DNA from 2 places in the Geodermatophilus sp. SYSU D00525 genome. Region 1 is predicted to be linked to the other one. Evidence: riboswitches for the same ligand, from Rfam matches in the RefSeq annotation. Region 1 holds a riboswitch; the other holds the start of a gene.
The links. A riboswitch is a leader RNA that binds a small molecule or an ion and turns the genes downstream of it on or off. The one in region 1 is predicted to bind cyclic di-AMP.
Positions count from the first base shown of each region.

Region 2: another riboswitch for cyclic di-AMP. It lies ahead of ACI796_RS02495 (C40 family peptidase); the one in region 1 lies ahead of ACI796_RS14315 (hypothetical protein).

Region 1 is NZ_JBJGZK010000015.1:60,857-68,151, reverse strand. Features, by position in the region: gene ACI796_RS14335 (dihydrofolate reductase family protein) at 1-494, opposite strand, end outside; gene ACI796_RS14330 (YciI family protein) at 604-969, opposite strand; gene ACI796_RS14325 (dihydrofolate reductase family protein) at 1,212-1,775, opposite strand; RNA gene rnpB (RNase P RNA component class A) at 1,980-2,391, opposite strand; cyclic di-AMP (ydaO/yuaA leader) riboswitch at 2,517-2,676, shown strand; gene ACI796_RS14315 (hypothetical protein) at 2,935-3,522, shown strand; gene ACI796_RS14310 (PIG-L deacetylase family protein) at 3,569-4,288, opposite strand; gene ACI796_RS14305 (DoxX family protein) at 4,307-4,705, opposite strand; gene ACI796_RS14300 (sulfite exporter TauE/SafE family protein) at 4,730-5,482, shown strand; gene nadA (quinolinate synthase NadA) at 5,486-6,517, opposite strand; gene ACI796_RS14290 (dihydrofolate reductase family protein) at 6,629-7,219, opposite strand.
Region 2 is NZ_JBJGZK010000002.1:118,139-125,433, forward strand. Features, by position in the region: gene ACI796_RS02475 (hypothetical protein) at 1-20, shown strand, start outside; gene ACI796_RS02480 (hypothetical protein) at 108-725, shown strand; gene ACI796_RS02485 (DUF222 domain-containing protein) at 763-1,938, opposite strand; gene ACI796_RS02490 (carbohydrate kinase family protein) at 1,988-2,902, opposite strand; gene ACI796_RS02495 (C40 family peptidase) at 2,964-3,476, opposite strand; cyclic di-AMP (ydaO/yuaA leader) riboswitch at 3,489-3,640, opposite strand; gene ACI796_RS02500 (hypothetical protein) at 4,000-4,158, shown strand; gene ACI796_RS02505 (hypothetical protein) at 4,387-4,959, shown strand; gene ACI796_RS02510 (hypothetical protein) at 5,082-5,285, shown strand; gene ACI796_RS02515 (fumarylacetoacetate hydrolase family protein) at 5,345-6,271, opposite strand; gene ACI796_RS02520 (MBL fold metallo-hydrolase) at 6,285-7,214, opposite strand.

The DNA.
Region 1 (7,295 bases):
TCGGTGGGGTCGTCGGAGGTCTCGAACAGCCGTCGCCCGCGGCCGACGACGACCGGGTTGACGTAGAGCCGGTACTGGTCGACCAGGTCCAGCCGGCGGAAGGTCTCGACCAGGTCGGCCCCGCCGAGCGTCATGTCCCCGCCGGGCTGCTGCTCGAGTGCGCGGATCTCGTCGGGGTCCACCTCCGCCCGCAGCGAGGCGTTGGGCCCGACCTCCTGCAGGGTGCGGGAGAACACGATCTTCGGCACCGCTCGCCAGATGCCGGCGAACTCACGCACGACCGCTGGGTTCTCCGGGTCCTGGTCGGCGGTCGGCCAGAACGCCTCCATGAGCTCGTAGGTGACCCGCCCCTCGATGAAGGCGCTCTGGGTCGCGAGCTGCTCGTTGAAGTGCGCGTGCAGCTCGTCGTCGACGCAGTGCCAGCTCAGGTCGTGGTCCGGCCCCTCGAAGAAACCGTCCAGCGACAGCATCATGTGCACGACGATCTTCCGCATCCGTCCTCCTGGTCCTCGCCCCGGTCCGGGAGCCGGGACCGGCGGACGCGGACGATCTCATCGGTCCCGTCCGTCGGGAGCCGCCCCGGGCGACACGGCAGAGCGCCCCCTACGCCGGTACCTCCTGGAAGGCGCGGACCTCGATCCGTGCGCCGAGCGCCCTGGACGCCTTCGCGGCCCAGGAGACGGCGGTCTCCCGGTCCGGCGCCTCGACGACCCAGAAGCCACCGAGGTACTCCGGCGCCTGCGTGTACGGCCCGTCGGCGACGGCGAGGTCGTCCCCGGTGTGGTCGACGGTGACCGCGGTCGACGGCGGGTGCAGCCCACCGGCGAAGACCAGCGCGCCGGAGGCCACCAGCTCCTCCAGGAAGGCGCCGGCCGCCGCCAGGGCGGCCTCCAGCTCGGCGGGGTCCATCGACGCCATCGTCGGTTCCTCGGCCGAGTCGTGCGGCATGGACAGCAGGTACTGCGTCACGGGTCCTCCCGGGTCGTCGCCGCGGCCCGTCCGGCCGCCCCCACGAGAGAGGACCCCGGTCGCTGCGGCGACTCATCGGTCGGGTCCCGCCGGTGAGGGTCGGGTCGCGGGCACACCGACAGCCACCTGACACCGGATCCGGACGACCGGACGCCGTCGACCCGGTCGTGCGCGGGTCGGCGGGGAGCGTCGACCGCTGCCTGCCACGTGCCCCTGGGGGCGGCTCCAGGGACCGTCGCGCCTCAGTGCCTGGTCTCGTACCTGGTCAGGAGCACGCCGTCGGGGAACGTCCGGGTCTCGACCAGGGTCAGGTCCACCCAGTTGTCCAGCGCCGTGAAGAACGGCGTGCCCCCGCCCACCAGGACCGGGTGGGTGACGATCGCGTACTCGTCGACCAGCCCGGCCCGCATGGCCGCCGCGGCGAGGGTGGCGCCGCCGACGTCCATGGGACCGCCGTCCTCGGTCTTGAGTCGGGCGATCTCGGAGACGGCGTCGCCGGTGACCAGGCGGGCGTTCCCGTCGACCGCGCTGATCGTGGAGGAGAACACCACCTTCGGCATGTCCCGCCAGCGGCGGGCGAACTCGATCTGCGCCGGTGTGACGCCGGGCTGCTGGTCGGCGGTGGGCCAGTGGGAACTCATCCCCTCCCACAACCTGCGCCCGTACAGCGCCAGGCCCGTCGCCCCCACCCGGTCGGACCACCACTGGAACAGCTCGTCGCTCGGCACGCTCCAGCCGAGGTCGTCACCGGGCGCGGCGATGTAGCCGTCCAGGCTCGCGTTCATGCCGAAGGCCAGTTTCCGCATGGCGTCATGCCTCCCGTGAGTCGGTTCGGCGTACAGACCAGCACGGCGCGGGGAACTGATCGGTCAGGCCACACCGAGGGCCGGCCGCCGCACGGCGTCCCCGCGGCCGTCTCACGACCCGCGGCGCGCCGCGCCTGGCTCGGTGGCGTGACGTGCACTCCCTGTCGCCCCCTGGACGCACGGGTCCAGGTCGGCGGCGGGCGACGGACGAGTCGGCCTGTACGCCGGGTTCTGTCCTCGGGCGCCTCGCGGCCTCCCGATGGGCGGTCATCCATCTAGGCCCGCCGTTGCCGGCGGGCTCGAGCGGTCCACCCGCAGGCTCGGGCGGGCAGCCCTCGAACGCCTGCGCAGGACGGCGTCCGGTCGCCCAGCCGCCGCCCCTTCTCGACCTTGCTCCGGGTGGGGTTTACCGAGCCGCACCGGTCACCCGGTGCGCTGGTGGTCTCTTACACCACCGTTTCACCCTCACCAGCAGCGAACTGCTGGCGGTCTGTTCTCTGTGGCACTGTCCCGCGGGTCACCCCGGGTCGCCGTTAGCGACCACCCTGCCCTGTGGAGCCCGGACGTTCCTCGGCGGCGGGGTCTCCCCCGCCGACGCGACCGCCCGGCCGACTCGTCCGTCGTGCCGACCAGTCTACGGACCCTCTCAGCGGAACTCATCAGTCCGCGCTGCGGGCCCCGGCGGACGCTCCTACGGTGGCTGCGTCCGGCCGGTCGTCACGTCCTCCACCGGGGGAGCCGAGCCGGGTGCCGCCGAGTCACGGCCACCGCGGGTGGCCGCGAGCCGGGGACCCACCGCACCACCGGGGTGAGTCCCACCTCCCGAGCCCCGGGAGGGGGTAGGGCGCAGATCCCCGCCCGAACCCGTCAGCTGACCCGGTAGGCGGCCACGGGAGAACGGAGAACCACCACGGGGTGCGCCGACGGCGCCTGCCCCGGCGTGCCCCGCCCCCTGCGACGAGCGCCGCGACCCGCCCACCTCCGCCGGTCGCCGCCCTCCACGGACCGGAACCGACCGCCCTGGCGTCGGCCTGCCCTCCAGCAGTCGCCCGCCGCCCGGCCGCGCGCCGGCCCGTCCCGCAGGTCCCCCTCACGCGACGGGTGACCGCCGAGCCACGGACGGCGCCGCGCGACACCGACGTCAGGAGCTCTCCTCGTCATGCCCTCCAGCAGCAAGCGCACGATCCGCCGCACCCTCACCGCCGGCGCCCTCGCCGTCGCCTTCGGGCTCACCGGCCAGTCGGCGGCCCAGGCCGACTGGGACGGTCCCCGCCGCGACCGGTCGGACAGCTGGTCCCAGGACCGGGGAGGAGCCGCGGCGCCCGCGGCCCCCGCCGCACCGGCCGCGGCCCCCGCCGCACCGGCCGCGGCCCCCGCCGCCGCGGTGTCCACGAACCTCACGGGCAGGCCGACCGCCTCCTCGACCTCCTACAGCGCCTGGGCGGCGCACGTCCGCCCGGTCGTCGCCGAGGTCGCGCAGCGGTTCGGGGTGTCCACCGTGCTGACCCGCCCCGGGCACTCCCCCACCCAGCAGCTCGCCGCGGACTTCATGGTCTACGCCGACTCCGCCAAGGGGAACGCCGTCGCCCAGTACGTCGTCGACAACGCCTCGCGCCTCGGCGTCGACTACGTCATCTGGAGGCAGCGGATCCTCGTGATCGGGAGCGGCGGCTGGCGGGCGATGGAGGACCGCGGGTCCCCCACGGCCAACCACATGGACCACGTCCACGTGAGCTTCAACCCCTGACCGCCCCGGACGCGGCCCCGGGAGCTCCCCGGGGCCGCGTCCGGCGTCAGCCGGCGTACAACGCGAAGCCGGCCACCCGCCGGCCGTCGACGACCGGGGTCGCCATGTCGACCTGTCGCCGTGCCTGCTCCTCGACCGGGTCGGCCGACAGCGCCTCCAGGTAGCGGCGGTGCTCGGCCAGCGAGGCCACCGCCCGGTCGACGACGTCGGTCACGTCGACGGTGTGCGTGACCCCCACCGGCGTGGAGACGGCGGTCCAGCGCACCCCGCGCCACGGTTCCGGGTCGGCGAGCTCGGCGAAGATCCACTCGTTGGCCGCGTCGCCGACGGCGTCGACCACCGCCCGGCCCAGCACCCGGTGGTCGGCGCTGTTCCAGTAGCCGAGCGCGGAGCCGGGCGGCGTCCACGTGTCGCCGAAGTGCAGCGTCACCACGAGGTCGGGCCGGTGACGCCGGATCGCCGCCGCGATCGCCCGCCGCAGGTCCAGCCCCTCGGTCAGCCGGCCGTCGGGGTGGCCGAGGAACTCGACCACCGACACGCCGACCACCGCCGCCGCGGCCCGCTGCTCGCGCTCGCGCAGCGGCCCGGCGGCCTCCGGCGGCAGCCCGGCGATGCCGGCCTCACCGCTGGTGGCCATCACGTACCGGACGTCGCGCCCGGCCGCCGTCCACGCCGCGACGGCGGCCGCGCAGCCGTACTCCACGTCGTCGGGGTGGGCGACGACGACCAGGGCGCGCTGCCAGTCCTCGGGGAACGCCTCCGCCATGCGGGCAGTCTGCCGGGCTCAGCGCCGGCGTCGGCCGGGGGCGCGGCCGCTGACGCCCCGGTGTCCCCGGGCCACGCGCAGCGCTGCGGCGATCATCGGCGCCTGCAGCGGCAGCCGGACCGCCGCCGCGGCCACCAGCGCAGGCCGCCCGCGCGCCACCCGGAAGTGGTGCAGGTGGGCCGGCACGAACGCGGCCAGCAGCACGGCCGCGGCCCATCCCCCGGCCCGGCGGCTCGCCGGCGCGGCCAGCAGTGCCGCGGTGCCGACCTCGGCGACCCCGCTGCCGAGCACCCAGGCGCGGGCGTCGCCGAGCTCGGGCGGGACCAGCCACTCGAACGTCCGCGGCCGCACGAGGTGCAGCACGCCGGAGCCGCCGAGGGCGGCGGCCAGCCAGGTCGCCGGGGCCGGGGGTCGCATGCGCCGACCGTAGGCTGGCGCTCCGTGACGGCCGCCGACCTCCTGATCGCGGCCGCGGTGGCCCTGGGCGCGGGAGCGGTCAACTCGATCGCCGGCGGCGGGTCGCTGATCCTCTTCCCCACCCTGGTCGGGCTGGGCCTGGGGACGGTGGCGGCCAACGTCACCAACTCGGTCGCGCAGTGGCCCGGCTACCTCGGCGGGATGGCCGGGTTCCGCCGCGAGTACGCCGGCCAGCGCGGGCGGCTGGTCCGGCTGGGCGCCGTCTCCGCGCTGGGCGGCGTCGCCGGCAGCGTGCTGCTGCTGACCACCCCGAGCGAGGCCTTCGACGTCGTCGTACCCGTGCTCGTGCTGCTGGCCAGCCTGCTGCTGGCGGTGCAGCCGCTGCTCACCCGCCGGCTGCGCGACCGCGACGACGGCGCCGCCCGCGACCCGTGGTGGCTGTACCTCGCGCTGTTCCTCGCCACCGTCTACGGCGGCTACTTCGGCGGCGCGCTCGGCGTCATCCTCGTCGGGGTCCTCGGGACGGCGCTGCACCGGCTGCCGCTGGCCAACGCGCTCAAGTCCGCGCTGTCCGCGGTGACGGCGACGGTCACGCTGGTCGTGTTCGGCGTCTTCGGGCCGGTCGCCTGGCAGGTGGTCGCCGTCGCGGCGCCGGCCAGCCTGGTCGGCGGGTTCCTCGGCGCCCGGGTCGCCAGCCGCATCCCCGCGACGCCGCTGCGGGTGCTGATCGTCGTCTTCGGCGTCGCGGTGTCGGTCTACCTCTTCACGCGGATCTGAGCGTCACTCACCGCCGCGGCCGGGCTCGCCGATGGCGATCATCGCCTCGACGGCGCGGCGGGCGCGGGCGGCGGTCTCCGGGTCGACGTCGACCGCGCCCTCGCCGGTGCGCAGCGTGTGCAGCAGCTTGGCCGGGGTGATCATCTTCATGTAGCGGCAGGCCGCGCGGCTGTTCATCGGGATGAACGCCGTCCCGCTGTTGAGCGCCCGCAGCTGGTGCAGGATGCCGACCTCGGTGGCCACCAGCACCTGGCCCGACGAGGTCCGCGCGGCGGCCTCGACCATGCCGCCGGTGGACAGCACGCGGGTGCGGTCGGCGGGCAGGTCGCCGTGGCTGACCAGGTCGAGGACCGAGGTGGTGCAGCCGCACTCGGGGTGCACGAGGATCTCGGCGTCCGGGTGCGCGGCGACCTGCGCGCGGACGTCGGCCGGGCTGATGCCCGCGTGCACGTGGCACTCCCCCGCCCAGACGTGGATGTCCTGACGCCCGGTCACGCGCTTGACGTGCGCGCCGAGGAACTGGTCGGGACAGAACAGGATCTCGCGGTCCTCGGGGATGGAGCGGATGACGTCGGCGGCGTTCGACGACGTGCAGCAGATGTCGGTCTCCGCCTTCACCGCGGCGGTGGTGTTCACGTAGCTGACGACGACGGCGCCGGGGTGCTCGGCCTTCCACTCGCGCAGCTGCTCCGCGGTGATCGAGTCGGCCAGGGAGCAGCCGGCGGCGTGGTCGGGCAGCAGCACCGTCTTGTCCGGCGAGAGGATCTTCGCCGTCTCGGCCATGAAGTGGACGCCGCAGAAGACGATCTCGCGGGCGTCGGTCTGCGCCGCGACCCGCGACAGGTAGAGCGAGTCACCGGTGAAGTGGGCGACGTCCTGGATCTCGGGCACCTGGTAGTTGTGCGCGAGCACCACCGCACCGCGCTCGTCGGCGAGCCGGCGGACCTCCGCCGCCCAGCTCTCGTACTCGGCGGGAGACAGGGTGCGCTCGTCGCCGGCGACGGTGGTGGTGGCGGGCGCGATGGTCGCGGTCACGGGGCTCCTCGGGGTGCGGGGGGCTCATCGTCCCCGGAGCGCCGCGGCGGGCGGCGGCGGGGTGTCCGGTACAACGCCGGACCCCCGGGCCCGCTTCCCGTCCCGACGACGTCAGCGCCGCACGTCGTAGAGCAGGTGGGTCACCCGCCTGCCCTGCACCACTACCGGGTCCTCGAACGGGATCTCCGGCGGGCCGCCGGCGCCGAAGTACGGCCGGCCCGAGCCCAGGACCACCGGGACCAGCGCCAGCACCACCCGGTCGACCAGGCCGGCCCGCAGCGCCTGCCCGCCGACGTCCCCGGCGCTCACCGTGACGTCCCGGTCGCCGGCGAGCTCCCTCGCCCGCTCGATCGCGGCCGGCACGTCGGGCGCGAAGGTGAACGGCGCGGTGCCCCGGTGCGGCCAGTCGTCGGCCGGCCGGTGGGTGACCACGACGACGTGCTCGCCGTTCGGGGGCACGCCGCCCCAGCCGTCGGTGATGTCGAACAGCCGGCGCCCGCACACCATGACGCCCACCCGGGTGGCCATGTCGGTGAGGAACTCCGCCGTCTCCGCCGTCACGTGGAAGGGCCGGTCCGGGTCGCTGAAGGTCATCTCGACGTCGCCGTTCGCGTACCAGTCGAACAGCGGCCCCGGCATGTCGTCGTCCCGCCCGACGTACCCGTCCAGCGACACCGCCGCGAACAGCACCACCCGCCCCATGGCGCACCTCCTCGGTCCCGGCTCCGGGGTGGAGCCGCCTGGAGGGGAGACCGGCGGGCGGTCGTCAACTCATCGG
Region 2 (7,295 bases), on a different contig from region 1:
TCCTCGGCGTCAAGTACTGATCCACAGCAGGGAGAGGAATGACATCCCAACGACCCGGTGGCGTCCGGGCCTGGCGCGGGCCCGGCAGCTGGTACCTCCTCGTCACCGTGTTCTCGGCCGGCGTCTTCGCGGCCATCCCGTTCTGGCATGCAGCGGGTCGACTGCGCGATGCATCTGCACGTCTCTGGGCCATCGCTTACAGCGGCTGGGGCGTCGCTTTCATCCTGGCAGGGAACCTGCTGTCCGACGATCGTCCCGGGAGGACCGCGGGGGCCGGGCCCGAGTGGCTGAACGATGCGCTCGCGTTCGTCGTCCTGGTTCTGCTGGTCGTCGCGTGCTTCCGTCTGCAGCGGTTGCGCAGTCACGTCTACGAACGCGAGCTCGCACTGATCGGGGCGGACCCTGCGATGACGCGCGCGCTCGAAGCACGACGTCGGAGGGACGAGGCGCGCTCGCTGTTCATGCGGGACCCGGCCTTGGCGCGCGAACTGGGGATCGGTCGTCCCGATCTCGGGCGGGGATACGACGACGGCGGCCTCGTCGACATCAACACCGCCCCTGCGGCCGTCATCGCGTCCCGGCTGGAGCTGGACACAGCCACGGCTCACGCCATCGTTGATGCTCGCTCGGTCCGCGGTGGCTACTACGCATTGAGTGAGCTGTTCATCGACGTCGCCTTGCCGGTGCATGCGCAGGAACGACTGAACGAGAGGACGGTCCTCTGATTCGGTCGGAGCCTGGACCCCGCGTAGTCCGGACGCGTCAAGCGACAGGGGCGAGGAGTGGGGTCGGGACGGTGATCGCCGACCCGTCGGGTCGGTAGGTGCGCCAGGTGCCGGTCGGTTGTCGTTCGACGCGGAAGCCGTGGTGGACCTTCGTGTGGTGGCGCTCGCACAGCAGCGCCGAGTTCTCCAGGCTGGTGTCGCCGCCGTCGATCCAGTGCACCAGGTGGTGCACGTCGCACCACCAGGTCGGGGCGCCGCAGCCGGCGAACACGCATCCGCCGTCGCGGAGTTCGGCGGCGCGGCGGATGTGCGGGCTGGCCAGCCGCTGCTCCCGGCCCAGGTCCAGCGGTACCCCGTCGGGACCGAACACCACCCGGGAGATCGTGCCGTCGCAGGCCAGCCAGCGGGCGCGGGCGGCGGAGATGGTCACTCCCGAGCCCAGCGTGGCGGCGTTGCGACCGGTGCCCGGAGCGGCCAGGTCAGCGAGGTCGATCCGCGCCACCACGTGCGGCTTGTGCCCGCGCAGCAGCGGCAGGCTCCCGGCCGCCAGCACGTTGTCGGCGACCTGGACCAGCGCATCCCCGAGGCGCTGGGCGCGGGTGCGGTCGTCCCCGGCGGGGCGGTCGGCCTGCACGTGCGCCTCCAGCGCGGTCTGCAGCTTCTCCCCGCCCACCGCGTCCAGGTGCCCGCGGATGGAGAGCGAGCCGTCGGCGTGCCTGGCCAGCGTCAGCGACCGGCCCTCGGTCGGGTCGGGCTCGGGCCCGTCGGGATCGAGGTCGTTGCAGTAGTGCTGCACCACCTGGACCAGATCGGAGTGCTGCCGCTCGACCGCCACGCCGGTGAGCACCGCGTCGATCACCGCCAGGTCCACGCCCTGCTCGAGCGCCGAGGCCAGCCGCTCGGGGGTCACCGCCCGCGCCGCGACCGCGACCTGCTCGGCCGACACCAGCCCCGTCTCGTGCGCCTCGGCCAGCGCCGGCAGGTGCTCCAGCGCCCGGCCGTTGCGCACCAGCCGGGAGGCCTCCACCGTCGACAGCCGGCAGTGCCCGCGCAGCCACGAGGCCATCGACCTCAGCCCGTCCCGCTCGGGCGCCTGGGACAGCTCCGCGGCCCGCACCGCCCGCGCCAGGCGGGCGTCGATCCGGTGGCGCTCGGCGACCAGCGCAGCGACGTCGTCGAGGACGTCACCGCCGCCCGGCTCCTCCGAACACATGATCGAAGTCTAGCCGATCCGACACTCGCACGCAGCATGAATCCGCAGGTCAGCGGCCCGATTGCGGCGGCTGAGCGCCGATCACTCCGGCCACCACGGCGGCCGCCGCATGACCGGCCCGGACGGCGTCCAGCACGGACGCACCCGCGCGCCAGCCGGTCAACAGCCCCGCCGTGAACGCATCGCCGCAGCCCGTCGTGTCGCGGAGCCCACCTGCGGGCAGCGGCTCGACCGGCACCTCCACCGTGCCCGCCACCGTGACGACCCGAGTCGGGGCAGCGCCGGCGTGAACCAGCACCAGCGGCGGCGCGCAGGCGGGCCGGTCGCCGTCCAGACCCAGGGCGCTGGCCTCGGCGGCGTTGCAGCAGAGCACGTCCGGACGCAGCCCGGTGAGCAGGTCGGCGTAGGCACCCACGCCGTGGGCAGAGATCCGGGCGGCAGCGGCGACGTCCACGCTCACCGGCACCCCGAGGTCGTGCGCCGTGTCGGCGGCGGCCCGCACCGCGTCGGGGTAGCGCAGCAGGTCGTAGCCGTCGAGGTGGACGACGGCCGCGCCGGCGAACCACTCCCGGCGGACGTCGGCCGGCTCCAGGCCGCCCTCCCCGCGGTCGGTCAGCACCGTGCGCTCGCCGTCGGGGTGCACGAGCACCGTCGCCAGCGGCGCGCGGCCGCGGCGGACCACCGCGATCTCGACGCCGCGCCCGGCGAGACCGGCCAGCAGCCCGTCGGCGAGCGGGTCGGCGCCGGCCCAGCCCGCGAGCCGCGCGGGCGCACCCAGGCGGGCCACGCCGGCGGTGACGTTGGCGGGCGCGCCGCCGGCCGTCGTCGTCCGCCCGACGCGCTGCTGGCCGCCGATCACCAGGGGTGCGGAGAGCACGAGCAGCTGGTCGGCGACGAGCTTGCCGACCGCCACCACCGGACCGGAGCCGGCCGGCCGCGGCCAGGGGGGATCGGCGGCGGTCACCACCCGAGGATGGGTCGGTGCCCCCGGCCGGGCGAGCCGGCCGGGGGCACCGTTCCGTGCGTCAGGCGACGCGGCGCGCGCCCGCGTACTCCGGCATCGAGTCCAGGTCGACCACGGCCACCGGCTTGCCGGCGGTCGAGGCGTGGACCATCTGGCCGTTGCCGATGTACATGCCCACGTGCGACACGGGGCTGTAGAAGAACACCAGGTCACCCGGCTGGAGGTCGGCCTTCGCCACCGGGGTGCCGAACGTCGACTGGGCCTTCGAGGTGCGCGGGATCGAGACGCCCGCCGCCTGGTAGGAGTAGCTGGTCAGGCCCGAGCAGTCGAAGCTGTCGGGGCCGGTCGCGCCGTAGACGTAGCGGTCACCGACCTGCGCGAGGGCGGTGTCGACGGCCGTCTGGGCCGCCCCGTTGGGAGCGGGCGCCGGTGCGGCGGCGACCGTCCCGGTACCGCCACCGCCCGTGGAGGCCGACGCCGGCAGGGGGGACAGGGCGATGCCGGCTCCGGCGATGGCCGCGACGGCGATGCCGCGGAACGAGCGACGGGCGGTGGACGTGCGTGCAGTCGTCATCGACGACGGTTCTCCTGTTCTCCGCGATCGCCTACCGGGTTAGCTGACGGGTTCGGACGGAGGAGTCGCCCGGCGCGACGGAGCGCGCTTCACCCCAGTGCTCACGTGGGTCCCCGGCCCGGTGCCGGCTGAGTTGCCGGCGTCCGGTTCGGCGTGTCCGGCGGGTGTCACACAGGGGGCGTGACGGTGGGTCCCGGCCGGACCGCGACGACGGTAGGGACGGGGGTTGCAGCACTCAACCGGACCGGAGTCGCGCCACGCCCGGACGCCGGTCGCGGACTTGACGCGGGCAGCGGATCCGAATCGCCCGCCTCACCAGGACCGGAGCCGGCGCCCCCGCCGTGCGAGATCCGGAGGGACGGCGCCGACACGCCGCGGCGGAGGAGAAAGGAGCCGGCGGTGTGCCCGTACAGCCCGTCAACGACCCGCCACGACCGGATCGGGGGACACAGCCGGGATCGCGACGGTTGCGCCGCCCGTTGTCGGGGCACCCGATGCAGTAACCGAGAGGAGGGAGCCCCCCATGGGGATGATGAGGAACCTGATCGCCTCGGGCGTCGCCGCCAAGGTCGTCCAGGAGCTCCGGAAGCCGCAGAACCAGGCCAAGATCAAGCAGTTCGTCCGCGACTTCCAGGCCAAGAACGCGAAGGGCGGCAAGGGCCAGTCCGGTCGCGGCTACTGACCCGCGGTCCCGATCGATCGCGGCCCCCGTCCCGGCCCGGGACGGGGGCCGCGGCGTGTCCGGGGAGACCGGCGGGGCGACGGGGGCGTCCCGTGACCGTTCCGCGACGACGCCGTCCCGGATGTCCCGGGGACCGGTGTCCCCCCGTGGCACGCTCCCGCGGTTCCTCCCGCGACAGCGGTGCCGCCGCGCCCGCCGCGGGTCCCTCCAGCACGACGGGGTGTCCCGATGACCCGACCGCCGCCCGGCCAGCCCTGGCAGCCGCCGCAGGGCCCGCTGCCCGGATTCCTCCCCCCGCCTCCGGAGGAGAAGGAGACGCCGGTCTACCTGCGTCCCTGGTTCGCCGTCCTCGCGCTGGTCCTCGTCGTGGGCACCATCGGCGCCGCGCTCGGTGGCGGCGACGACGACGAGCCGGCGACCGCGGCCGCGAGCACCACCGCGGTCACCGAGACCGTGACCGCCACGCCGAGCCCGCAGCCGGCCGTCCCGCCCGTCTCCAGCGCCCCGCCGCCGGCCGTCGTGCCGAGCACCACCGCGACCCCGACCACGTCGGCCGCGCCGGTGGTCGACTTCGCCATGCCGTCGGTGGTCGGGATGACCCTGCAGGACGCCCAGGACCTGATCCAGACCCACGGCGTCTTCCTCAGCCTGTCCCATGACCTGCTCGGCACGCGCAACCAGGTGCTCGACGCCAACTGGAAGGTCTGCACGCAGAACGTCCCGGCCGGCCAGCGGGTCACCGGCGACGTCGAGGGCGCCATCGACCTCGGCGTCGTGAAGCTCGAGGAGAGCTGCCCCTGACCACCCGTCCCCGAGCGGACGGCGACCGCCCGAGCCGTGTCCGGGGCGGCGGGACGGGTACCCCGTGCTCCGACCGGGGCGAGCCCAGCCGTCCGGTCGGAGCACGGCTGAGGAGGTCCGCGATGACCCAGGGTCCGCCGAACGGCGGCTCCGACGGCCGCACCGACGACCACGTGCTGCCGGGTGAGCACCCCGACGAGAACGGCGTCGCCGACGACGCACCCGAGCAGGGACCCCGCGCTGCCCAGGGGCCCATGGGGAGCGGAGACCGCCCCGGCTTCCCCGGCGCCGCCGAAGGCACCGGGATGGGCCGGGCGGAGGACTGAACCGGCGCGTGTCCGCGCTCCGGGGTCACAGTGGCCCCGGAGCGCGGGCAGGCTCCGCCCTAGGCCCGCGCGGCCGCCGCGGGACCCAGCGGGACCAGGTCGGGGCCGGCGACGATCGGTGCGGTCACCGTGCCGATCCGCTCGACGGTCACCGCGACCTCCACGCCCGGCCGCAGCCACGGGTGCCGCTCCTCGCCGTGCAGCGACCGCAGCTCCAGCAGGCACCCGGTCCCGACCGTGCCGCTGCCGACGACGTCACCGGGCCGCAGCTCGGTGCCGCGCGAGGCGTAGGCGAGCATCTGCCCGAACGACCAGCGGATGTCGGCCCAGTTGCCGCCGCCCTGCTCGACGCCGTCGACCGCGGCCGCCATCCGCAGCGCGTAGCCGGCGCCCGAGCGGTACGGCTCGAGCTCGTCGGGGGTCACCAGGACGGGGCCGAGCGTCGTCGCGCCGTCCTTGCCCTTGGCCGGGCCGAGGCCGACCTGTGACTCCACGCCCTGCACGTCGCGGGCGCTCCAGTCGACGAACACCGTGTAGCCGGCGATCGCGGCCTCGGCCTGCTCCGGCGTGAGGTCCGACCCGGCCCGGCCGACGACCGCGGCGACCTCCACCTCGTAGTCGAACGCCGCCGAGCCGGGGGAGACCGGCACCGGCTGGCCGGTCCCGCGCACCGCCGCCGGGTTGGTGAAGTAGAAGACCGGCTGCCGGAACCAGACCGGCGAGACCTCCCGGCCGAACGCGGCCGCGGCGTTGCGCGCGTGCTGTTCGAAGGACAGGAAGTCGCGGACCGACGGGGGCCGCGGCACCGGTGCGCGCAGTACCAGCCCGTCCTCGGGCACCACCTCGGCCGGGGTGCGCTCCGCCGCCGCGGCGAGGTCGGGCAGCAGGTCGGCCAGCGCGGCGTCGAACCCGTGCACCTGCCCGTCGCGCAGCAGCCCGGCCCGCTCCGCGCCGTCGGACGGCGACACGTAGGTGACCCAGCGCATCAGCTCTCCTCCCTCACGCCCGGCAGCCGATGGGGCCGCCGTGGAACGCCACCATGTCCGGCCAGATCTCGGCCAGCGGCAGCCGCTCGCCCGGCGGCCGGCCGTCGAGCTCGGCGTAGGCCCGGTGCAGGTTGCCGACCAGCCGCTCGGACTCCTGCCACCCGGCGTAGGGGTTGTCGGCGTGCCGGCGGGCGGTCTCCAGCGGCGACCACCCGGCCGCGTGCCCCTCGCGCGCGGTCGCGGCGACGAAGGCGGCGTAGCCGGCGAGCTCGTCGAGCAGCCGGGGGACCTCCTCGCCGCGGCACACCGGGCCGTGCCCGGGCACGAGCACGTGGGGTTGCAGCGCGCGCAGCGCCTCGACCGCCCGCGGGTAGCCGGCCACGCTGCCCTCGGCGAGGAACGGCTGACCCCCGGCGAACGCGACGTCGCCGGCGAAGGCCACCCGCTGCGCCGGCAGCCAGACGACGACGTCGCCGCGGGTGTGCGCCGGCCCGACCGCGTGCAGCTCCACCGCCCGCTCGCCGAGGTGCAACGTCAGCCCGCCGGTGAACGTCAGGTCGGGCGGGCGCACCTCCAGGTGCCCGTAGTCCGGGCCGGTGAGCACCTGCGCGGCCAGCAGCCCGGCGGCGAGCTGGTCCTCCCGCGCGTGCACGTGCCCGACGACCGGGGTCTCGGCGGGCACCAGCCAGTTGCCGAAGGTGTGGTCGCCGTGGTGGTGGGTGTTCACCAGCGCCCGCAGCCGGCCCGGCGCCACCGACCCGACGGCGGCCAGCAGCGCGCGGTTGCGGGCCTCGGTCGAGGTGGTGTCCACCATCAGCCCCGTGCCGTCGTCGCCGGTGACGACGCCGGTGTTGTTGATCATCCAGCTGCCGTCGGGCTGCACGTAGGCGAAGACCCCCGGCGCCACCTGCTCGAGCGCCGCGGCCTCGATCGACGTCGTCACGCCGTCACTCTGCTGGAGCCCAGGTGGCACGGAAAGTCGGCGGGCTCCTCGGGTGGGTGCTCCGGCGTGCTCGTGCTCTGC